DNA from 3 places in the Mycobacterium heraklionense genome. Region 2 is predicted to be linked to each of the others. Evidence: predicted binding sites of a transcription regulator. Region 2 holds the regulator's gene; each other region holds the start of a gene.
The links. The regulator LexA, encoded in region 2, represses DNA repair genes until DNA is damaged. The targets are predictions, from matches to a motif close to CGAACANNTGTTCG.
Positions count from the first base shown of each region.

Region 1: a site for LexA is predicted at 1,749-1,762, ahead of K3U94_RS08940 (HNH endonuclease signature motif containing protein). Genes of this name have one in related genera too.
Region 3: a site for LexA is predicted at 6,099-6,112, ahead of K3U94_RS18050 (error-prone DNA polymerase). Genes of this name have one in related genera too.

Region 1 is NZ_CP080997.1:1,916,445-1,924,533, forward strand. It holds gene K3U94_RS08935 (ankyrin repeat domain-containing protein) at 1-307, opposite strand, end outside; gene K3U94_RS08940 (HNH endonuclease signature motif containing protein) at 353-1,735, opposite strand; gene K3U94_RS08945 (Tex family protein) at 1,919-4,279, shown strand; gene K3U94_RS08950 (FAD-binding oxidoreductase) at 4,286-5,668, shown strand; gene K3U94_RS08955 (acetolactate synthase large subunit) at 5,724-7,283, shown strand; gene K3U94_RS08960 (cutinase family protein) at 7,340-7,999, opposite strand.
Region 2 is NZ_CP080997.1:2,961,125-2,969,213, forward strand. It holds gene nrdR (transcriptional regulator NrdR) at 16-480, opposite strand; gene K3U94_RS13915 (LysM peptidoglycan-binding domain-containing protein) at 626-1,126, opposite strand; gene lexA (transcriptional repressor LexA) at 1,340-2,026, shown strand; gene K3U94_RS13925 (LGFP repeat-containing protein) at 2,106-4,097, opposite strand; gene K3U94_RS13930 (acyl-CoA dehydrogenase family protein) at 4,336-5,496, opposite strand; gene K3U94_RS13935 (DEAD/DEAH box helicase) at 5,578-6,930, opposite strand; gene hflX (GTPase HflX) at 7,146-8,089, opposite strand, start outside.
Region 3 is NZ_CP080997.1:3,802,741-3,810,829, forward strand. It holds gene K3U94_RS18030 (ATP-binding protein) at 1-576, opposite strand, end outside; gene K3U94_RS18035 (DUF732 domain-containing protein) at 1,017-1,307, opposite strand; gene K3U94_RS18040 (tRNA (cytidine(34)-2'-O)-methyltransferase) at 1,609-2,073, shown strand; gene K3U94_RS18045 (nitroreductase family protein) at 2,092-2,739, opposite strand; gene K3U94_RS18050 (error-prone DNA polymerase) at 2,761-6,084, opposite strand; gene K3U94_RS18055 (MmpS family transport accessory protein) at 6,198-6,629, shown strand; gene K3U94_RS18060 (MMPL/RND family transporter) at 6,626-8,089, shown strand, end outside.

The DNA of each region.
Region 1 (8,089 bases), 1.0 Mb from region 2:
CGGCGGCGTCCGGTTGTGAGCGCAGCGCGCCCCGCTCGATCAGCCAGGACGCGACGTCCGGGGACGCGCCGTGCCAGCCGGCCTGATGCAGCACCGTCAGCCAGGACTTGCCTCCCGGCCGCCACGCCTTGATATCGACCACGTGATCGCCGCGGTCGAGCTCACGGATCACCGTGCTCCACTTGCCCCGCTTGGCCATGTCGGCCAGGTATAGGGCGGCTTGCGCTTGCCGATTGCCGAGCAGTGCGCGGTCCATCACACCCGGCCAGAGCGGCGCGTTGTTGCGGATCTCGGCGTAGGTCGTCACGGTGCCATCTTCTCGCGGTTTGGGCCGCGGCGCTTGAGTCCGCCGCTATGGGTCTTCGACGTCATCGAGAAGTTCCTCAGGGTGGTGGAGATGGTTGATCTGGGGCGGGCCGGTGCCGTCGGTCCACGCCAGTCGGCCTTGCTCGGTGACGTGAGTCTGGAGGTCGCCGCGGGTGGCAGCGCCGTGGTCGCCGCCGCAGGCGAAGTAGAGCTCGTCGGCGTTGGTGCGGCCATCGTGTGCCCAGTCGGTCGAATGGTGAACTTCGCAGTGGTAGCCGGGCTCGGTGCAGTTCGGCCTCGTGCAGCCGCGGTCGCGAGCGTGGCAGATGATCCGGTGATCCAGCGTGGCGATGCGTTTGCTGCGGCCCAGATACAGCGGCCGCTCGGAGTGGTTGTCGAACACCGCGAGGTAGTGAATCGAGTTGGCCGCCATGCGGATCAGATCACGCATCGGCAGGCGGCTGCCGCCGCCGGTACGGGCCGGAGCCGGCATCGGGCTATCCGGGTCGGTCATGGCGCGGGTCGCCTGGTCGAGGTCGGCGAGTTTTGTGGTGACGATGACGGTCACGGGAACCCCGCGGTGGGTGCCCATGGAGCCGGACTCGATGCTGTGGCGCAGCGCGAGCTTGAGTGCGTCGTGGTCGCGTTGTCCCGATGAGCGGGTATCGCGCTCTTCAGAGTTACCGGGCCGCCGGTGGCCGGGGCGTACTGCGGCCATGACGGCCTCCAGATAGGCGCGGGTTTCGGGGTCGATGCAGCCGGATAGCCGGCTCATCCCGTCGGGGCCTTGGCGACCCAGGACGAGGTTGCGGCGGCGCGCTCGGTCCTCGTCGGTGAAGTTGCCGTCGGGGTTGAGGACATCGGCGATGGCGTGACCCATGATGGTGACGAAGGCAGCGTCCTGTTCGGTGGCGTGGCGGACCAGGGTGCGTTCGGCGGCCTCCCGGTCGGCTGGCGCGACATGCGCGGGTAGCTGGTCGAGGGCTGCGGTGACCGATTTGATGTGGTCATCACCGATACGGCCGTCCTCGACCGCGGCGGCGACGTCGGGCAGCTCCGGCGGAGTCGGGGGTCCGGTGAGCTTGCGGCGCGGTCGGATGCGGGCAGCGATGCGGAAACGACGCCGGACCTCGGCGCGGGTGATGCGCAGGCGTGACCACAGCAGGTCGGCGATCTTGGTGTCTGCGGGTAGCCGGGGGTCGTCGGGACCGTCGGCAGGGTCGGCGATCTCGCCGAAGATGCGGTAGGACAGGCCGCGGTTGACACGGTGTTGGGTTTCGAGGTGTTCGGCCATTTCGACGCGAAACGCGTTGCCGACCAGGTCCGTGTCGGCCGCCCTCAGCCGTGCCTGGGCGTCGTCGATCAGTGTCAGATCCGCGCGGATAGCCGCGCGCGCCGCCGCAGCGGGGGGAAGGACCTGATCAGACATATCCCCACGTTATCGAACATTTGTGCGAACACCGGGGCTCGAACGGTGATCTGTGGATGAACCGGGCAACTGTGGATGAATCACCCGAAATTGCCTGGCGGCAACGCTGTTCAAGCTGATGGTGATCCAGCACGCCGTGCCGCACCCAGGAACTGTCAGCGGCGTTCGGTAGGGTCCGTCGGCGTGACCGCGAACCTGACCCTCAAACCGGTGAACGCCCGCCTTGCCGACGAACTGGAAGTAGCCGAACGGCAGGTCGCGGCGGCCGTCGCGCTGCTCGACGAGGGGGCGACGGTTCCGTTCATCGCCCGCTACCGCAAAGAGGTCACCGGCAGCCTCGACGACGGGCAGCTGCGCACCCTGGAAGAGCGGCTGCGCTACCTGCGCGAGCTCGACGACCGCCGGGCTGCGGTGCTGTCCTCGATCGAGGAGCAGGGCAAGCTCACCGACGAGTTGCGAAACGCGCTGCTGTCGGCCGACACCAAGGCTCGCGTCGAGGACATCTACCTGCCCTACAAACCCAAGCGCCGCACCAAGGCGCAGATCGCGCGGGAGTCGGGCCTGGAGCCGCTGGCCGACCGGCTGCTGGCCGATCCGGCACTGGACCCGCAGCAGCTCGCTTCGGAGTACACCGGCGAGGAGGTCGCCGACGCCGCGGCCGCGCTGGAGGGTGCCCGCGCCATCCTGGTCGAACGCGCCGCCGAGGATGCCGAGCTGGTGGGCGCGGTCCGGGAGAAGTTCTGGTCGTCCGGCTCGCTGACAACCGCGCCGCGCTCCGAAGACGCTGCGAAAAGCGCTGCGGCGCAGAAATTCCGGGACTATTTCGAGTTCAGCGAAGCGCTGGAGACCATGCCGTCGCACCGGGTGCTGGCCGTGTTGCGGGGTGAGAAGGAAGACGCTCTGGCGCTGTCCTTCGACGGCGGCGACAACGAGCCCTACCAGGCGATGGTGGCCAAGTCGCTGGGTGTGGATATGACGGCCCCCGGCCCCGCGACGCCCTGGCTGGCAGACACCGTTCGGTGGGCATGGGACACCCGGCTGGCGTTCTCGGCAGCAGTTGACGCGCGGATGCGCCTAAAGCAACGCGCCGAGCAGGACGCGGTGGCGGTGTTCGCCAAGAACCTCAAAGACCTGCTGCTGGCCGCACCGGCGGGCAACCGCACCACGCTCGGGTTGGACCCGGGTTTTCGCACCGGGGTGAAGGTCGCCGTCGTCGACGGCACCGGCAAGGTCGTCGACACCTGCGCGGTCTTCCCGCACCAGCCGCAGAAGCAGTGGGATCAGGCCAAGGCGGCACTGGCCGCACTGGTGGCCCGGCACGGCGTCGACCTGATCGCCGTCGGCAACGGCACCGCGTCGCGCGAGACCGACGCCCTGGCCGCCGAGCTGATCGCCGACCTCAAGGCCGCCGGTGCTCCCGCACCGACCAAGGCGATGGTCAGCGAGGCCGGCGCCTCGGTGTACTCGGCGTCGGCCTACGCCGCGCATGAGCTACCCGATCTGGACGTCACGCTGCGCGGGGCGGTGTCGATCGCGCGGCGACTGCAGGATCCGCTGGCCGAGCTGGTCAAGATCGAACCGAAGTCCATCGGCGTCGGCCAGTACCAGCACGACGTGACACCGGGAACCCTGGCGCGCAGCCTCGATGCGGTGGTCGAAGACGCGGTGAACGCCGTGGGTGTTGACCTCAACACCGCCTCGGCCCCGCTGCTGGCCAAAGTGTCCGGGGTGTCGGAGTCGCTGGCTGAGGCCATCGTGGCGCACCGTGACCAGACCGGTCCGTTCCGCAGCCGGGCCGCCCTGCTCGACGTGCCACGGCTGGGGCCCAAGGCATTTGAGCAGTGCGCCGGTTTCCTGCGCATCCGCGACGGTGACGACCCGCTGGACTCCTCGGGGGTGCATCCCGAGGCCTACCCGGTGGTCCGGCGCATCCTGGACCGCTCGGGAGTGTCGCTGGCCGAGATCATCGGCGACGAACGATTGCTGCGGTCGCTGCAACCCGGCGACTTCGCCGACGACCGGTTCGGGGTCCCGACCGTGACCGACATCCTCGCCGAGTTGGAGAAGCCGGGACGTGACCCGCGGCCGGCGTTCTCGACGGCGACCTTCGCCGCGGGCGTGGAGAAGGTGGCCGACCTCAAGGTGGGCATGGTCCTGGAGGGGGTGGTGACCAACGTCGCCGCCTTCGGAGCGTTCGTCGACATCGGGGTGCACCAGGACGGTCTGGTGCACGTCTCGGCCATGGCCGACCGCTTCGTGTCCGACCCGCACGAGGTGGTCCGTTCCGGCCAGGTGGTGAAGGTGAAGGTCGTCGACGTCGATGTCGACCGCCAGCGCATCGGGCTCAGTCTGCGGCTGGGGGACAAGCCGGCGGACAAGCCCGGCACATCCTCCCGCGGCCCGGCGGCCAAACCGGCTGCGCGCGGTGACAACGCCAAGCAGAATCGTGGGCGGCGTCCCGGCAACGGTGCCGGGCGGCGGGATGCGGCACCGGCAGGCGGGTCGATGGCTCAGGCGCTACGTGACGCCGGATTTGGGAAGTAGGGACGGATGGCCACGCAAGACACCGGCGTCGCACAGCAGTTCGCCGACATCGTCGGAGCAGGCGGACTGCTGACCGGCGAGCAGATCGGTCCCGACTACGCCCATGACGAGGCGCTGGTAGGAGCGCCGGTGACGCCGCGCTACGTCGCCCGCCCACAGACCGCCGAGCAGGTTGCGGCGCTGCTGGCCGCGGCAACCGAAGCCAAGGTTCCGGTGACCGCCCGCGGATCCGGCACCGGCATGTCCGCGGGCGCGCGGCCGTGCCCCGACGGTCTGCTGATCTCCTTCGAGCGGATGAACGCGATCCTGGAGATCGACACCGACAATCAGGTCGCGGTGGTGCAACCCGGCGTCACCTTGGCCGACCTCGACACCGCGACGGCCGAGGCGGGGCTGATGTATACCGTCTTCCCGGGCGAACTGTCCGCCAGTGTCGGCGGAAACGTCGGTACCAACGCCGGCGGCATGCGCGCGGTCAAATACGGGGTCACGCGGCACAACGTGCTCGGCCTGCAGGCTGCGTTGCCGACTGGCGAGCTGATCCGCGCCGGCGGCCGAATCACCAAGCTGTCCACCGGTTATGACCTGACCCAGCTGATCATCGGCTCCGAGGGCACGTGCGCGCTGGCCACCGAGGTCACGGTTCGGCTCTACCCCCGCCTTGGGCACTCCGCCACGCTGTTGGCGCCGTTTCCGGATCTGCCCGCGGTGCTGCGTGCGGTGCCGGCGGCGGTGCGCAGCGGCGTGGACCCGGTGATCCTGGAATACGTCGACAAACTCACCCTGGCCGCGATCAGCTACTCGCAGAACCTGAACCTGGGCATCCCCGACGCGGTGCGTGAGACCGCGGAGGCGTACCTGGTGGTGGGGGTGGAGAACCGCGACCGTGAGCGCCTCGATGACGACGTGGCCATGCTGGGCGAACTGCTGGGCTCGCTGGGGGCCATTGATGTCTATGTGCTGGAGGGTAATTCAGCGCACGCCCTGATCGAAGCCCGCGAGAAAGCGTTCTGGACGGCCAAGGCCGCCGGGGCCCACGATGTCATCGACGTGGTGGTACCGCGGGCCGAGATGCACCAGTTCCTCACCAAGGCACAAGAATTCGCCCAGTCGGCGGGTGCCGGTGTGGTCGGCTGCGGACACGCCGGTGACGGTAACGTCCACCTGGCGGTGTTCTGCGCCGACGACGAGGTCCGCCACCGGCTGCTGCACGACATCTTCGCGGCCGCGATGGCCCTCGGCGGCGCCATCTCCGGTGAGCACGGCCTGGGACGGCTCAAGACGCAGCATTTCCTGGAGCTGGAGGATCCGGTCAAGATCGCCCTGATGCGCCGAATCAAGGATGCCTTCGACCCCGCCGGGATCCTCAATCCGGGCGTGCTTCTATAGGCAGCAGATCGCGCGCGTCCCGCAAACTTCGGTGCCCGGCAAGAAAGGCAGCCACATGACTAACGGAGCACAGGCCCTGATCGCCACTTTGGTCGACAGCGGGGTTCAGGTCTGCTTCGCCAATCCCGGTACTTCCGAGATGCATTTCGTGGCCGCCTTGGATTCGGTGCCGCAGATGCGCGGGGTGCTGTGCCTGTTCGAAGGCGTGGTCACCGGTGCCGCCGACGGGTATGCCCGGGTGGCCGGAAAGCCCGCTGCCACCCTGCTGCACCTGGGGCCCGGGCTGGGTAATGGCTTGGCCAACTTGCACAACGCCCGCCGGGCGCACGTGCCGGTGGTCAACGTCATCGGCGATCACGCCACGTACCACAAGAAGTACGACGCGCCGCTGGAATCCGACATCGAACCGCTGACCGACTGGACCCACGGCTGGGTGCGCCGCACCGGCAGCGGCGGCGACGTGGGGCGCGACGCCGCCGAAGCGGTCGCGCAGTCACTGGCCAGTCCGGCACAGGTCGCCAACCTGATTCTGCCCGCCGACATCTCCTGGGAAGACGGCGCGCGGGCGGCCGGGCCGGTCGAACCGGTCCCCGCGGCTGCTCCCGACGCACAGGCCGTCGCCGATGTCGCCGCCGTGCTGGGCAGCGGCGAGCCGGTGGCGATCCTGATCGGCGGGCCCGCTGTCGCCGATGTACGCGCTCTGGAGGCCACCGACCGGATAGTCGCCGCAACCGGTGCTCGTGCTCTGGTCGAGACTTTCCCGGCCCGGCTCGTCCGCGGCGCCGGGGTCCCGGCGATCGACCGGCTTGGCTACCTGGCGGAGCAGGCCGCCTTCCAACTCGACGGCATCAAGCACCTGGTGGTGGCCGGCACGCGGGCTCCGGTGTCGTTCTTCGCCTACCCCGGCAAGCCCAGTGACTTGGTTCCCGAGGGTTGCGTCGTACACAACCTGGCCGGCCTCGAGACCGATGTGGTGGCCGCACTCGAGCAGCTGGCCGATGCGGTGGATTCCGGCGTGCAGCCGCGGCCGGCACCCGCCGCCGTCCCCGAACTCCCGACCGGGCAGCTCACCCCGCAGAACTGGGTACAGGTGATCGGGGCACTGCTGCCTGACAACGCGATCATCTCCGACGAGTCCAACACCTCGGGCCTGATGCTGCCCGCGGCCACCGCCGGCGCGCCACGTCACGACGTGCTCACGCTGACCGGCGGCGCGATCGGGCAGGGTCTGCCGGTCGCTCTGGGTGCGGCCGTGGCCGCACCGGACCGGCCGGTGATCGCGCTGCAGGCCGACGGCAGTGCGGCCTACACCATCTCCGCGTTGTGGACGATGGCGCGCGAGAACCTGAACGTGACCACGGTGCTGATCAACAACAGCTCGTATGCGATCCTGCGCCTGGAACTGGCCCGGGTGGGTGCGCAGGGCGGTGGGCCGAAGGCAAACGATCTGCTCGACCTGTCGCGGCCGAATATGGACTTCGCGAAGATCGCCGAGGGCTTCGGGGTGCCGGCGACGGTAGCCACCACCTGCGAGGAACTCGCCGAACAGTTCCGCCGGGCCGTGGCCGAGCCGGGACCGCACCTGATCGATGCGCGGATCCCGACCCTGTTCTGACCGGACGACGGTGCTCTGACCCGCCGCCGTGGCCGGCTTCGGTCCGGCCGAGCGTGCTAGCTGACGCTCTGGCCGCCCGTGACCCGATTCGCCACGAATGTCGCGGCCTCCACGGTCTTGCCGTCCTGTACGTACATCAGGTGCGGGACGACGCTGCCGCTGTCTTCGCAGTAGATGTCGCCCGCCAGGCAGAAGTCGATGGTCTTCGGGCGGTAGGACGCGGCGAGGACCGGCAGCGGACCGCCCCACAACGAGGTGGAGTACGGGCTCGACGGCGGGCCGAACAGTGCCACCGCGACCACGTGGTTGGCGACCGGAGCCGGCAGCGCATTGCTGGACATCGCGATGACGCTGGCGCCCTGGGAGTAGCCGCCGAGCACGAGCTTGGTCTTGGGGCAGTTGGCGACCGTGCCCTGAATGTGGGCGGTGGCGTCACTCTCACCGAGGACCGCGCTGTTGTGGTAATCGGTGCTCGCCGGGTACTCGACCGGGTAGACGTTGACGTTCACGCCCTGCAACTGCTCCTGCAGGGAACCGACGAAGGCCTCACCGACGTCACCGAGTCCGACGGGCTGACCGGAGCCGCGGGCGAACACCACCTCGGCGTCCGGGCAGGGCTCTGCGGCTGCGGCGGGAATGCCCATCGGCGCGGCCACCAGGGTCCCGGTGAGCATCACCACGGCAGCGAAGGTGCGAACAGTGTTACGCAAATTCATCCTTAAATGCTGACATGCCCCGGTCGTGCCGGTGGCCCGCGGGTCGCGAATCAGCAAACCGCAAAGCTGGTCCTGCGGGGCGAACACGGT
Region 2 (8,089 bases):
GTCGGCCCGCACCGCTCAACTGGTGCTGGGCATCTCGCGGTGTTCGCGCAGGGCCGCGATCTCTCGCTCGAAGTCGGCGGCCGAGGAAAACGACCGGTACACCGAGGCGAATCGCAGATAGGCCACTTCGTCGAGCTCGCGCAGCGGACCCAGAATCGCCAGGCCCACCTCGTGGCTGGGAATCTCCGGCGAACCCGCCGCTCGCACAGCGTCTTCCACCTGCTGCGCCAGCAGGTTCAGCGCGTCGTCATCGACCTGGCGACCCTGGCAGGCCCGGCGCACCCCGCGCATGACCTTCTCACGGCTGAACGGCTCGGTGACGCCACTGCGTTTGACCACCGCCAGCACCGCGGTTTCCACGGTGGAGAAACGGCGGCCGCATTCCGGACAGGAACGACGGCGGCGGATGGCCTGTCCTTCATCGGCTTCGCGGGAATCCACCACCCGGGAGTCTGGATGGCGGCAAAACGGGCAGTGCATTGCCGCTCCTTCGCCGTGCCGGGAACCCAGGCCCTCAGACAGCTGAGGCACCGTGGACCACTGGGACAACTGCGAGCGTACCTGCGCGGGTTGCCCGCGGCGCCCCGCAGTGGCTGCAAGCGGCGACCGAACCGACACTTCGACCTCAGCCCAACGGCGCGATCAGCGTCTGGCCGGCGTCCAGGGCCACCGACTCCAGGCTGTTGAGCTCGCGGATGCGCTCGATGACCTGTCCGGCCGGCGCGTCCGGTGCGACGCGGGCCGCCAGGTGCGCCAAGCTCTCCCCGCTCTGGACGCGCACCACACCGAGCTGGTCGGGCACGGCGGAGGCGCTGCCGGCCGCTGCCGCGCCGAACTGCGCGATCAGCCCGAGCCACACCGTGATCCCGGCCGCGAGAAGGGCCAGCACGACGGTGGTCGCCGGGGTGATGGCCTTGACTGGCTGCGGCCGGTGCGGAGCACGTGACATCAGCACCCCGGAACCGCGGTGGCGTAGCGGGGCGCCTCCCGGGCGCTGCCGGACCAGCCGTGCCGGTTGGGTGCGGATCGGGTACGCGCGACCCGGCGTCCGGGGACCGCGCGGCTGCCGGGCTCGCTCGTACCCGGCCGGCTCGAACGTCGGAGCGATCGTGTCGATGAGCATCATGTGCGGTTCTCCCTCACTCGGCGTCGGCGACCCTGTTCGCTCGACTGTTCGAATACTAATCGATTGTATGTTCGATGTCCGAACATGTGATCGAATCGTTGTCGAAAACATTAGCGAAAGGGTCCGACAAGTCGCCGACCGTTTCGAACGTCCGCGCGACACACCTCGAACACATGTTTGATTAATCGCAGCGATGCGACTAGATTCGCCCCTATGAGTGACAGCAGCAGTAACCCGGCGAGCCCGGACTCAGCGCTCACCGCCCGGCAACGCACGATCCTGAACGTGATCCGCGCTTCGGTGAACGAGCGGGGTTATCCGCCGAGCATCCGCGAGATCGGCGACGCCGTCGGACTGACCTCGACCTCCTCGGTCGCTCACCAGCTGCGCACGCTCGAGCGCAAGGGCTACCTGCGCCGTGACCCCAACCGTCCCCGCGCTGTCGATGTCCGTAGCCAGGAGGACGCGGCCGGCGCCGCTGAGGCCGCGCAGCGGACGGAATTCGCCGGATCCGACGCACTGCCGGAGCCCACTTTCGTTCCGGTTCTGGGCCGGATCGCGGCCGGCGGGCCGATCCTGGCCGAGGAAGCCGTCGAGGATATCTTCCCGCTCCCCCGCGAGCTGGTCGGTGAAGGTGAACTGTTCTTGCTGAAGGTGGTCGGCGAATCGATGGTGGACGCCGCGATCTGCGACGGCGACTGGGTCGTGGTGCGCCAGCAGAACGTCGCCGACAACGGCGACATCGTGGCCGCCATGATCGATGGCGAGGCGACTGTCAAGACGTTCAAACGCACCGGCGGCCAGGTCTGGCTGATGCCGCACAACCCCATTTTCGATCCCATTCCCGGTAACGACGCGGTGGTGCTGGGCAAGGTCGTGACCGTCATCCGCAAGATCTGACCAACACCGGAGATCCGCTGGCCTACACGGGGATCAAGGTTTTTCCGCGGCTGTCAGTACGAGTGCCGCGCCGCGGCGCTCAGCCGGCCCTGGTGAAGCCGTTGAGCCGCGCCGCGTCCTCGGTGGCGAACCAGATCTCGGCGAGGGTGTCGTCATACAGGGCGTTCTGCGGCGTGTAGTAGAGCCCCGAGCCGATGTTCGCCTTGATCGGGTAGCCGGTCGGCTGCTGGTACGGGTCGTCCAGCGGCAGGTGCATCACCGGATGTACCGATTCGTCCATGCCGAACGTGCGCGTGTCCGCACTACCGCCGAAGGTGCGCGTGTCCGCACCACCGCCGAACCTGCGGGGCTCCGCGACAGAGCCGAACCCGCGCGGGTCCGGCCCGGCACCGCCGTGGCCCACGGCATGCCGACCGGTGCCGAAATCTTCTTCGGTCACCACCCGGGTGGGCGCGGTGTCGGCGTCGTCATCGTCGTCGGCTTCCGGCTCGGACTCGTGCTCGCCGTAGTGCAGCCACGGCGCATCCGGGATCGACGAAACCGGCAGCTCGGGCTCGGACGCATACGGCGACGCGCCATAGCGGCTCGGCAACCGGACCGTGCCCTCGTGCTCGCGGTGGTCCTCGCGCCGGTCGTGGTGGGCCCACTGCTCGTCATCGTCGTCGTAGTCGTCGGCGACCGGAGCCGGCACCGCGACCGGAGCGCCCGGCAGCACCGCGGCCGGCCGGCGCCGCTGCCACCACATCGCGGCCCCGGCGAGCGCGCCCAGCACCGCCAGTACCACGACCGGGATCAGCACCCACAGCCAGTTCCAGTGCGTCTCTTTGGCGACGCCGGTCGATGTGGCCTTACTGCCGTCAGGCAGGTTGGTCCCGGGAATCTGCAGGCCCGACAGCGATTGCGCCAGGTCGGCCGGTTCCGTGCTGAACGTGTTGGTGGCCTGGTTCCAGGCGATCGATCCGCCGGTGAACTTCTGCGACACCACGTCACCGTCGACGGTCTGGTCACCCACCGGGGCGCCCAGCTTTCCAGACGCGCCGTCGAGCTTGTCCCAGGCCGCCTTCATCGCGCTGCGCACCACGAAGGCGCCGTTGTCGGGGCTGAAGAAGATCACCGGCTCGTCGTCGGCGGCGAACGAGTTGAACTTGCTGCCTGCGATGGCTCCGTCAGCCGTGCTGGTGATCGGGAAGCCCAGATCGCTGCCGGCCGGCCCGCCCAGCGACTCGTATTTGGCCAGCACGTCGCCTTCGACCGCGTTGGCTCCGGTGACCGGGCTGAAATAGACCTTGCCGTGGGCGAAGTCCTGGCCCGCGCCGCCGTTGTCGCCTATCGCGTACTGGCCGCCCTGCTTGGCCCCCAGCGCTCCGGCGGGACCGCCGGCGGTTCGCCAGGTCTGGTCGATGGCCGCTGTCGGGTCGACCTGGGCCTGTAGATCGGCCAGCTGCGCCGCCAGCTCGGGCGGAACCGTGGTGAAAGTCCTGGTCGCGCTGTCGAAGGACAGTGTCCCGGCGCTGAACTTCTGGGTGACGACGGCGCCGTCGTAGCTCTCGTCCTCGACCGGCACGCCGAGCGCACCGGTAGAGCTGCCCAGCTTGTCCCAGCCGGCGTTGATCGGTCCGCGCACCACATGAGCGCCGTGCTCGGGCGTCCAGAAGATCACCGGGTTGTCGGCGCCGGACAGGATGGCCACCCGACTGCCGGGGACCAGCCCGGGCACTTCGTCGCTGCTGGGGAATCCGAGGCCGTTGTCCGCCGCGCCGCCCAGCGCCTCGTACTTGTCCAGGATCGCGCCGTAGAGCGCCTTGGCGCCGGTTTCGGGCGTGAAGAAGACGGTGCCACCGGCGAAGTCCTGGGCGAACCCGACGCCGGCCGGGTGCACATCCCCCTTGGGGGCGCCCAGCGGCGATCCGTCGCCGCCGGCCGCCTGCCATGCCGCCGTGATGGCGTCGTGGGCATCGCTGTCGGGCGTCGCCGCGGCGGTCTGCACCGACAAGAGCACGGTGACCGTCGCTGCCAGGCCGAGCGCCATGCGCACCGCCGTCTTGCCGAACCGATCTTTCCGACTAGTCACCAGCCCTCCCAGGCATCATTATCGACGTTATCGACGCAAATGTTTCCGGCATAGACTTTCCCGCAATCGGCCCGTGTTTCGAAGCCAAGTCATCGATATTGCGGAAACAGATACCCACCCGATGCTGAAATGATGCGAAAGCCGGCGCCCGGAACGGAACGAGGGGCGCTACCAAACCTGCAGGTAGCGCCCCTTGCAGCACCCAGTTGGGCGCCGTAATCGTTCCCGGTTGCCTCGGCTAGACGCCGAGGCTGCGGCCGATGATCTCTTTCATGATCTCGGTGGTGCCGCCGTAAATGGTCTGAACGCGGGCATCCAGATAAGCCCGCGCGACCGGGTATTCGCGCATGTAGCCGTATCCGCCGTGCAGCTGCAGGCAGCGGTCGATCAGGTGCACCTGCTTCTCGGTGGAGTACCACTTGGCCATCGCTGCCTGCTCCACCGTCAGCTTCTTATCCAGGTGCAGCTTGATGAACTCGTCGACCATCATCCGCACCACGGTTGCCTCGGTGGCCAGCTCGGCCAGCAGGAACCGGCTGTTCTGGAAGCTGCCGATCGGCTTGCCGAACGCTTTACGTTCCTTGGTGTACTGGATCGTCTGCTCCAAGACCGCCTCCATGGCGCCGGCGGCCATGATCGCGATCGAGATCCGTTCCTGCGGCAGGTTCTGCATCAGGTAGATGAAGCCCATGCCCTCCTGGCCGAGCAGGTTCTCCACCGGGACGTGCACGTCGGTGAACGACAGCTCGGCGGTGTCCTGGGCGTCCAAACCGATCTTGTCCAGGTGCCGGCCCCGTTCGAAGCCCTCCATCCCGCGCTCGACCACCAGCAGGGAGAACCCCTGCGCGCCCTTGTCGGGGTCGGTCTGGGCGACCACGATCACCAGGTCGGAGTGGATGCCGTTGGTGATGAACGTCTTGGAGCCGTTGAGCACGTAGTGGTCGCCCTGCTTGACGGCGCGGGTCTTGATGCCCTGCAGGTCGCTGCCGGTGCCCGGCTCGGTCATCGCGATCGCGGTGATCAGCTCACCGGTGCAGAACTTGGGCAGCCAGCGCTGCTTCTGCTCCTCGTTGCACAGTTCCAGCAAGTACGGCGCGCAGACGTCGTTGTGCAGGCTGAATCCCAGGCCGCTGTAGCGGCCCGCGGTGACTTCCTCGGTGATGATCGTGTTGTACCGGAAGTCCGGGTTGCCGCCGCCGCCGTACTCCTCCGGGACGGCCATGCCCAGGAAGCCCTGTTTGCCGGCTTCGAGCCACACGGAGCGGTCGACGATCTTGGCCTTCTCCCACTCCTCCTGGTAGGGAGCAGCGTGCCGGTCCAGGAAGGCGCGGAACGACTCCCGGAACAGCTCGTGCTCGGGCTCGAACAGGGTTCGCTGGTACTTCACTGCGGCACTCATTGCCTGACCTCCGGTCGACGGATCTTTCCGACGAGAATAGACCAACCGGATGGTTGGGCAGCTCAGTGGTGGGTGTCGGCGCTAGCGCCCGGCCGTGGTGGCCGCCGAGGCCCGGCCACCGCCCCGCTGCCGGCGCCGGGCGTCGACCTGGCCAGCCGGCTGCTGAGCACCGCCACCGCCACGGCGGCGCCGCGGGCGGCCGGGTTGGCCCGGCGACGTCTTGGCACGGCCCGGCGGGGCCTTCGGGGCCACCGGGGCCGGCGCCCGCAACGGCGCGACCTCCCCCACCAACTCGAGTACCGAAACCGAATCGGCGGCCACCTGTTGCGGAGCGACGGAGATACCCGCGCGACGCAACAGCACCTGGGTCTCCCTGCGCTGCTCGGGCAGGACGACGGTGACGACGTCTCCGGCGCTGCCGGCCCGCGCCGTGCGCCCGGAACGGTGCAAGTAAGCCTTGTGCTCGGCGGGCGGATCCACGTGCACCACCAATTCGACCTCATCGACGTGGACACCACGCGCGGCGATGTCGGTGGCCACCAGCACCCGGACGTCCCCGTCGGCGAAAGCCGCGAGATTGCGCTCGCGGGCCGGCTGCGACAGGTTGCCGTGCAGATCGACCGACGGCACGCCGGACTCGGTGAGCTGCCGAGCAAGCTTGCGGGCCTGATGTTTGGTACGCAGGAACAGGATTCGTCGACCGGTGCCCGATGCCAGCAGCTGTACCAGGTCCTTCTTGTCCTGCAGCCCGGAGACGTGGAACACGTGATGGGTCATCGCCGGAGGAGGCGCGTCGAGTTCATCGACGGAGTGCGACACCGGATTCCGCAAGAAACGCCGTACCAGCTTGTCGACGCCGTTGTCCAGGGTCGCCGAAAACAGCAGTCGCTGACCGGTTTCGGAGGTGGCGGCCAGAATACGGGTGACCCCGGGCAGGAAGCCGAGGTCGGCCATGTGGTCGGCTTCATCCAGCACGCTGATACGTACCGCGTCCAGGGTGATCAGCCGCTGCTTCATCAGGTCCTCGAGCCGGCCCGGGCAGGCCACCACGATGTCGGCGCCTGCGTTGAGCGCAGCCACCTGCCGGCTCTGCGCCACCCCGCCGAAGATGGTTGTCACCTTCAGCCCACTGGCCGCCGCCAACGGTTCCAGCGTTGCGGCGATCTGGGTGGCCAGTTCGCGGGTGGGGGCCAGCACCAGACCGCTCGGCCGGGCTGGGCGCCGCTTCTCGCCGGCCAGCCGAACTACCAGCGGCAGCGAGAAGGCCAGCGTCTTGCCGCTGCCGGTCTTGCCCCGGCCGAGCACGTCACGGCCGGCCAGACTGTCGGGCAGGGTCGCGACCTGGATGGGAAAAGGAGCAGCAATGCCGCGGTCGGCGAGCACACCGACAAGTGCGGCGGGCACGCCGAGGTCGGCGAAGGAATTGGTAGTCATGACATGCCTTTCCGGCATCGGCTGTGCGGCAGAGGCGCCACGACGGCGCCGATCTGTCTGCAACACAGGGGTTGGCGAAATTGCCTGCTGGCAATAACTTTCGCCGCGAGAAGAGCTCCACACGCCAGCTGAATCGGCACCAGGGGGCCGCGACGGCGGTGAGTAAGCGTTCCACGACGCGTGAGCACCAGCCTATCGCACCGGCGCGAGAATGCCTAAAACGCGGCGAATTCCCGCAGACTGGCCGCCAGCGCGGCGGGAACCCGCGCGCGGATGCGGGTACCGCCCTCGCCGTGCTCGGCCTGCTGCACCCGGCCCTGTTCATGCACCCTGGCCACCAAATCACCACGACCGTAAGGGATGACGACATCGACCGCGGTGTCGACCGGCGCCACCAGCTGGCCCATCCGTTGGCGCAACGCGTCGATGCCCTCGCCGGTGTGCGCTGAGACGAACACCGCTTCCGGCAGGGCGCGGCGCAACTGGGCCAACGCGAGATCTCCGGCGGCATCAATCTTGTTGACCACCAAAAGTTCCGGGGCAGACCGACCATCATGTTCGGCGATAACTTCGGAGATCACCTCGCGCACCGCGCTGATCTGCGCGAGCGGCGCGGGGTCGGAGCCGTCGACCACATGCACCAGCAGATCGGCGTCGGCGACCTCCTCCAGCGTGGAACGGAACGCCTCCACCAACTGGGTGGGCAGATGCCGCACGAACCCGACTGTGTCGGTCAACACAAACGGCCGCTCGTCGTCGAATTGCCCACGGCGCGTAGTGGGTTCCAATGTGGCGAACAGTGCATCCTGAACCAGCACTCCGGCACCGGTCAGTGCGTTGAGCAAGCTGGACTTGCCGGCGTTGGTGTAGCCGACGATCGCCACCGAAGGGACGTCACTGTGCCGGCGGCGGCTACGCTGGGTGTCGCGCACCTGCTTCATCGCCTTGATCTCGCGGCGCAGCTTGGACATCCGTTCCCGGATCCGGCGCCGGTCGGTTTCGATCTTGGTCTCACCCGGACCGCGGGTGCCGACCCCGCCGCCGGCGCCGCCGGCCCGCCCACCGGCCTGCCGCGACATCGACTCACCCCAGCCGCGCAACCGCGGCAGCATGTACTGCATCTGCGCGAGCGCCACCTGCGCCTTGCCTTCGGCGCTGG
Region 3 (8,089 bases), 840 kb from region 2:
CTGGGCGCGGATCCGCTCGCTGTCCAACCGCACCGACCCGTTGATGGCGTCCTCGGCGGTCAGCAGGATCGGCGCGTAGCCGGTCACCTCCTCGCGCAGGCCGACACCGGTGGTCGAGACCAGGCTCAGCAACCCCTGGCCGCGCTCGATCAGCGTCTCCACGCCGGACCGCACATCGGTCGCCACGTCGGTGTGCGACAGCCGAGACTGGAGTTCGTACTTGCGGTTTTCGAAGTTTTTCCGGGCGCCCTCGGCGTCACCGTCGGAGGATGCAGCCACCAGCGCGTCGCCCAGCGCCGACATGTAATTGGTGATCGCCGGGATCATCTCGGCGCGGTCGGCGACCAACCGCAGCCGGTTGGACTCGGTGAGCGCATTGGAGATCCGCAGTCCACCGAAGAGCCCGGCCAGCGCCAACGGCAGCAACGCGATCGCCAGCACCTTCCACCGCACCGGCCAGTTGCGCACCGACCATCGCGAGGGGCGTTTGACCGCCGCGGCCTCGGGCTTGTGGCCGCCCTCGGCTGGTTCGTCCAGGGCCTGGTCCACCCCGTCTGGGTGGTCAAAGAGCGTCACCGGTCAGCGGCCGGTTCGCCGACCGCTCGGCTGAAATTCACCGTCTGCGCCTCATTCATCGGACTCTCTCCGGACATCGCACCCGCACAGCAGGTTGCGGTGTGTTTCACGGCATAGCAATTGGACGAGTATGACAGTCGGCCGCAGGCATGACCAGAATTTTTACTGAACAGAACACTTTCCGAGACCTTCGCGTGTCTTCGCGAACTCCGGTCGAGCAAACAGACCGACGGGCTGCCGCGATCGACCGCATGGCCCCCGGAACCATCTTTGGTGGCCACCGGCAAAGGACGGCTGCGCGCTGATGATCGCGACACGCCAGACGCGGGCTGACTTTCACGTCAGCGGGACAGCCGAATAAACAGCGCACCAGACCCCGACGAGCCGGGGTCTGGTGCCCACAGAAAGAAAAAGCGCGCCCTAACAACGGGCGTCGGCCGCTAGCACAAATGCTGCTGCGCGGCGTTTATGAAAATCCGATAATTATCCTGAGCAGCTGGCAGCGTGGTTGCAACCATCTGATCTGGCGTCAACCCCAACTGCAGCTGGTTGCACACGTCGTGGCCCCCCGCGATTGCCACGTCCGGGCGCGTGATGAGTCCCGGTGCCAGCGGATGACCTGTTGGTCCGAAACTCATGGCCGACCAACCATTTTCGCGTAACGCGTCAACGAAGCTCTGCTCATCGGCATGTGCTGCGGGTGCAGTCAAAACTCCCACCGAGAGTCCCATCGCTGCAATGGGAGCAACTACCCACGCTTTACCAAAAAGTATTTCGATTCCCTATTCTTTTTGTGATCGGTATGGTTTCGGGTGCGAGATTACCGCGCACGGACAAGGTCCGCGATTCGGCCCGAGAATTCATCTCAAAACGAAAGCCTGGATTCAGTTCTTAACGGCCACTTCTTGAGCTCGATGATTCGTGGTTCCCCCGGCTCGGCCCGGCATGGCTTCGACAGGCATAGCCTGCCCGATACGCGCGTCGACCGGAGGTTGGTCGCTTCTTGGCTCGCCGTCATACGAGGATGCTGTTGTGTTCAAAGTGATGTTCTATTCGCCCCGCATCCCGCCCAACACCGGCAACGCGATCCGGATGGTGGCGGCGACGGGCGCGGAACTTCATCTGGTGGAACCCCTGGGTTTCGACCTCGCCGAACCGAAGCTGCGGCGCGCCGGTTTGGACTATCACGATCTGGCCTGGGTGCGGGTGCACCCGTCCCTGCCGGCGGCATGGGAGGCGCTGGGCGCCACGCGGGTATTCGCGTTCACCGCGGGCGCGCACACGCCCTACACCGACGTGAGCTATGAGCCCGGCGACGTGCTGATGTTCGGCCCCGAACCCACCGGCCTGGACGAGGCGACGCTGGCCGACCCGCACATCACCGCGCGAGTGCGCATCCCGATGCTGGCCGGGCGCCGGTCACTGAACCTGTCGAACGCCGCCGCCGTCGCGGTCTATGAGGCGTGGCGGCAGCACGGGTTCGCCGACGGGGTGTGAGCCCTGCCGCGCTTGCGATCACCACGTGTCGAAGTGCGCCACCTGCTCGGCCGGCAGCCGCTTGGCCGGCTTGAAGTCGGTGCCCTTGGTGTAGGCGATCGGGAACAGCCCGCCCTGGCTGTACTCCTCATAGGGGATGCCGAGCACCTCGGCGGCCTGCTGCTCGCCGTCGCCCAACAGGTGCAGCGTCGTCCAGCAGGAACCCAGCCCGCGGTTGCGCAACGCCAGGCAGTAGCTCCACGCAGCCGGGAACAGTGACGCCCAGAACGATGCGCCGAACCCCAGCGACCCGGTCTCCGGCTTGCCTTCCAGGCAGGGGATCATCAGCACCGGTACGTCCTGCAGGTTCTCGGCCAGATATCTGGCCGAGCCGCTGATGAACTCCATCCGCTCGCTGCGCACGTCACCGTCGCCGTAGTCCGGCCTCATCCGGTTCAGATACGGCAGGGCGTTGGCGCGGTAGATGTCGGCGAGCGCCTGCTTCTTGACCGGGTCGGTGACGAACATCCACTGCCAACCCTGAGCATTGGATCCGGTGGGGGCTTGCAGGGCGATCTCCAGGCACTCCATCAGCACCTCGCGGGGAACCGGCTTGTCGAGATCGAGGCGTTTGCGGACCGATCGCGTGGTGGTCAAGACTTCGTCGGCGGACAAGTTGAGGTTCATGGGTGGAGGTTACCGTCGCGGCTACCGGAAATCCCGGGAGCGCGAACTCACGGTCAACTCAAGGGAGCCCAGCCGATCGGCCAGCACGGTGACCGCCCCGCTGGCGTTCTGCACCCGCCCGCGGATCAGCAGTGCCGTCGCGGTCTGCGCCAGCCGTCGATGCCTCGTCCACACCCCCGGGGTACACAGCACGTTGACCATCCCGGTCTCGTCCTCGAGGTTGACGAACGTGACCCCGCGGGCGGTCGACGGCCGTTGCCGGTGCGTCACCGCCCCGGCGATGAGCACCCGGGTACCGTCGGGCACGCTCAGCAGCTGGTCGGCGGGGATCACCCCGAGCGCATCGAGATCGGCGCGCAGGAACTGCGTCGGATAGCTGTCCGGGGACACCCCGGTGGCCCACACATTGGCGGCGGCCAGCTCGATCGCGCTCATCCCGGGCAGTGCTGGAGTGCGCCCATCATATCCGGCCACCCCCACCCCGGGCAGCCGGTCCGGCCGCTGCCCCGCCGCTGCCGCGGCCGTCCACAGCGCCTCGCGGCGCGACATGCCGAAGCAGTCGAACGCGCCGGCAGTCGCCAGCGCCTCGGCCTGCGCCGCTGAAAGCTGAACCCGGGCAGTCAGATCCAGCAGCGAAGCGAACGGGCCATGAGCTTCGCGGTCGGCCACCAGCCGCTCGGCAAGATCGACACCGACACCACGGACGACGCCCAGTCCGATCCGGACCTGCGTTCCGGCTTCGGCCAGCGTGGCGTGCGCCAGGCTGGCGTTGACGTCCGGACCGTGCACGAGGACTCCGTGCCGGCGGGCATCGGCCACCAGTGACTGCGGCGAGTAAAAACCCATCGGCTGCGCCCGCAGCAGCCCGGCGCAGAATGCCGCCGGGTGGTGCAGCTTGAACCAGGCAGAGTAGAACACCAGCGACGCGAAGCTCATCGCGTGACTCTCGGGAAAGCCGTAATTGGCGAAGGCTTCCAGCTTTTCGTAGATCCGGTCGGCCACCGCACCGGTGATGCCGTGACACTCGGCCATGCCGTCGTAGAACCGGGTGCGCAGCTGCCGCATCCGCTCGGTGGACCGTTTGGAACCCATGGCACGGCGCAGCTGGTCGGCTTCGGCCGGCGAGAACCCCGCACAGTCGACGGCGAGTTGCATCAGCTGTTCCTGAAACAGCGGCACCCCCAACGTCTTGCGCAGCGCAGGTTTCATCGACTCGTGCTCGTAGTCGACCCGGTCCGGATTGTTGTGGTCATTGCGCCGCTGGATGTAGGGGTGCACCGAGCCGCCCTGGATCGGTCCCGGGCGGATCAGCGCAACCTCCACCACCAGGTCGTAGAACTTGTCGGGCTTCAACCGCGGCAGGGTGGCCATCTGGGCGCGCGACTCCACCTGAAACACCCCGACGGAATCCGCCCTCGTCAGCATCTCGTACACCGCGGGCTCGGACAGATCGATTCGGGCGAAGTCCACCTCGACACCCTTATGCTGCGCCACCAGATCTTTCATGTAGTGCAGCGCCGAGAGCATGCCCAGCCCGAGCAGGTCGAACTTCACCAGACCGATTGCCGCACAGTCGTCTTTGTCCCACTGCAGCACGCTGCGCCCCGCCATGCGTGCCCACTCCACCGGGCACACATCGGCGATCGGGCGGTCACAGATCACCATGCCGCCGGAGTGGATCCCCAGGTGCCGAGGCAGGTCGGCGATCTGGGTCGCCAAGTCGATCACCGCTTCGGGAATGCCTTCGGTGTCGGAGGATTCCGCCACCCCGTGCCACCGGCCGACCTGTTTGCTCCAAGCGTCCTGCTGCCCCGGTGAATAGCCCAGCGCCCGGGCCATGTCGCGCACCGCGCTGCGGCCCCGGTAGGTGATGACGTTGGCGACCTGGGCGGTGTAGTCCCGCCCGTAGCGCTCGTAGACATACTGGATGACCTCTTCGCGCCGGTCCGACTCGATGTCGATGTCGATGTCGGGAGGCTCGTCGCGTTCCGACGACAGGAACCGCTCGAACAGCAGCCCATTGCCGACCGGATCCACCGCGGTGACACCGAGGGCATAGCAGACCGCGGAGTTGGCCGCCGATCCCCGGCCCTGGCACAGGATGTCACTGCGCCGGCAGAACCGGGTGATGTCGTGCACCACCAGGAAATAGCCCGGAAACCCCAACGTGGCAATGACATTCAGTTCATGCTCGATCTGCGCGTAGGCTTTGCGGGCCAACGGCCCTCGGTCCGGCGGCCCGTAACGTTCCGCGGCGCCGGCCAGGGTCAACCGGCGCAGCCAGCTGTCCTCGGTATGCCCGGCCGGCACCTGGAAGGGCGGCAGCTGCGGGGCGATGAGCCGCAGTGCGAAGGCGCACTGCTCACCGAGTTCGGCCGCGGCCGGGACCGTCTCGGGATACTGCGCGAACAACCGGGCCATCTCCGCACCGGACCGCAGATGCGAGCCGCCCAGCGGAGCCAGCCGGCCGGCGGCGGCATCCAAAGACTGCCGGGCCCGGATCGCCCCCATCGCCATTGCCAGCCGGCCCTGCTCCGGCCGGGCGAAATGCGCGCCGGTGGTGGCCACCAGCCCCACCCCGAACCGGGGCGCCAGGGCGGCCAGCGCCGCGTTGCGCTCGTCATCGCACGGATCGGAGTGCCGGGTCAGCTCCACGCTGACCCGCGCCGCCCCGAACCGGTCCACCAGGTCGGCCAGCGCGGCGGCGGCCGCATCCGGGCCGCCGGTGGTCAGCGCCTGGCGGACGTGGCCCTTACGACAGCCGGTCAGGATGTGCCAGTGCCCGCCCGCGGCCTCGGTCAGCGCATCCAGATCGAAACGCGGCCTGCCCTTTTCGCCGGCCAAGTGCGCGGCGGCGATCTGCCGCGACAACCGCCGGTAGCCCTCCGGGCCGCGGGCCAGCACCAGCAGGTGCGGGCCGGGCGGGTCCGGGTCATCGGTACGGGCCTTGGAAAGGAGGGGCCCCAGCGATAACTCGGCGCCGAACACGGTGCCTATCTCCAGGCCCGCGGCGGCCAGCTCGGCGGCCGCCTCGGCGAACCGCACCACCCCGTACAAACCGTTGTGATCGGTCAGCGCGATCGCCCGCAGGCCCAGCCGGGCGGCCTCGGCGACCAGCTCTTGGGGGTTGCTGGCCCCGTCCAGAAAGCTGTACGCCGAGTGCGCATGCAACTCGGCGTAGGGCGGAAAAGACACTGTTCGCCCAGCCGGCCGGAACGGCTCGACCTGCGGAGACGACGGGCCGTGATCCGCCGATACACCGGCGGCAGCACCGGTGTGACGAGGCTTACCATCGAGAACACGTTCCATTTCCGCCCAGCTCGGCGGCCCATTACCCCAGCCCACGCCTCCCAGGCTATCGAACATACGTACGAACAAGTCTGGGATGGGTGTGAAAAAGAACTTTGATGCACTAATCTGTGTCAGTTCCGGCACGATGCGAAAGGGCCACTGCTTTCATGTTCGGCGCTCTCAGACGCGCGTGGTTACCCCTGCTCATCGTCATCGTCGTTGCGGTAGGGGGGTTCACCGTGCAACGAGTCCGCGGCTTCTTCGGAGCCGACGACAGCGGCTCAGGATCGACCCCGTTCGAGGACACCAAGCCGTTCCACCCCAAGGTCGTGGTCTACGACATCTTCAGCCCGGACGGCACCTACGCCGACATCAACTACCTGGACCTCGACGCCACGCCGCAGCGCATCGACGGCGCCAGCCTGCCGTGGTCGCTGACCCTGTCGACCACCAACCCGGCGGTGAGCCCCAACATCGTCGCCCAAGGTGACGGCGCCACCATCGGCTGCCGGGTCACCATCGACGGCGTCATCAAAGAAGAAAGAATCGCCACCGGCCCCGTGAGCGCCCAGACCTTCTGCATTGTGAAATCCGCATGAGCAAACACACCAGCGACGAGACCCCGACCGACACGCTGCCGGCCACGCAGCCGCCGCCCAAGCGCGGCGGTATCCCGGCGTGGATCCGCCGGCTCGCGGTGCCCATCATCTTGGCCTGGTTGGCGATCACCGTTCTGGTGAATGTCGTCGTGCCGCAACTCGACGAGGTCGGGAAGATGCGCGCGGTGTCGATGGCCCCCCGCGACGCTCCGTCGATGATCGCGATGATGCGCATCGGCAAGGTGTTCGACGAGTTCAAATCGGACAGCTCGGCGATGGTGGTGCTCGAAGGCGACCAGCCGCTCGGCGACGACGCACATAAGTATTACGACCAACTGGTCGCCAAGATGGAGGCCGACCACACCCACGTCGAGCACATCCAGGACTTCTGGAGCGACCCGCTGACCGCGGCGGGATCGCAGAGCCCGGACGGCAAGGCCGCCTACGTTCAGGTGTATCTGGCCGGCAACATGGGCGAGACCCTGGCCAACGAGTCGGTCGAGGCCGTCCAGCAGATCATCGCCGACACCCCCGCACCCGAGGGGGTGCACGCCTACGTCACCGGTGGGGCCGCCCTCAACGCCGATCAGCACATCGCCGGCGACAAGAGCCTGAAGATCATCACCGCGCTGACATTCGTGGTGATCATCACGATGCTGCTGTCCATCTACCGCTCCATCGGCACGGTGCTGTTGGTGCTGGGCATGGTGGTCTTCGAGCTGAGCGCTGCCCGCGGCGTGGTGGCCGTGTTGGCCTACTACAACATCATCGGCCTGTCGACGTTCGCGGTGAACCTGCTGGTGACGTTGGCGATCGCCGCCTCGACGGACTACGCGATCTTCCTGCTGGGCCGCTATCAAGAGGCCCGAGCGCTCGGCGAGGACAAAGAATCGGCCTTCCACACCATGTATCACGGCACCGCGCACGTGATCCTGGGCTCGGGGCTGACCATCGCCGGCGCGACCTTCTGCCTGCACTTCACCCGGCTGCCCTACTTCCGGTCGCTGGGCGTCCCGCTGGCGATCGGCATGCTGGTCGTGGTCCTCGCGGCGCTCACCTTCGGCTCCGCGGTGGTGGCGGTGGCCAGTCGCTTCGGCATGCTGGAACCCAAGCGGGCGATGCGGATCCGCACCTGGCGGCGGATCGGCGCGTTGATCGTGCGCTGGCCGGGGCCGGTGCTGGTGGCCACCACGGCGGTCTGCCTGGTCGGGCTGCTCACCCTGCCGGGGTACCGGACCAACTACAACGACCGGCAATACCTGCCGGGCTATGTGCCGGCCAACATCGGCTACGCCGCCGCGGACCGGCACTTCTCCCAGGCCCGGATGAGTCCGGAACTGCTGATGATCGAGACCGACCACGACCTGCGCAACCCGGCCGACTTCCTGGTGATCAACCGGATCGCCAAGCGCGTGTTCGAGGTATCGGGCATCGGGCGGGTGCAGACCATCACCCGGCCG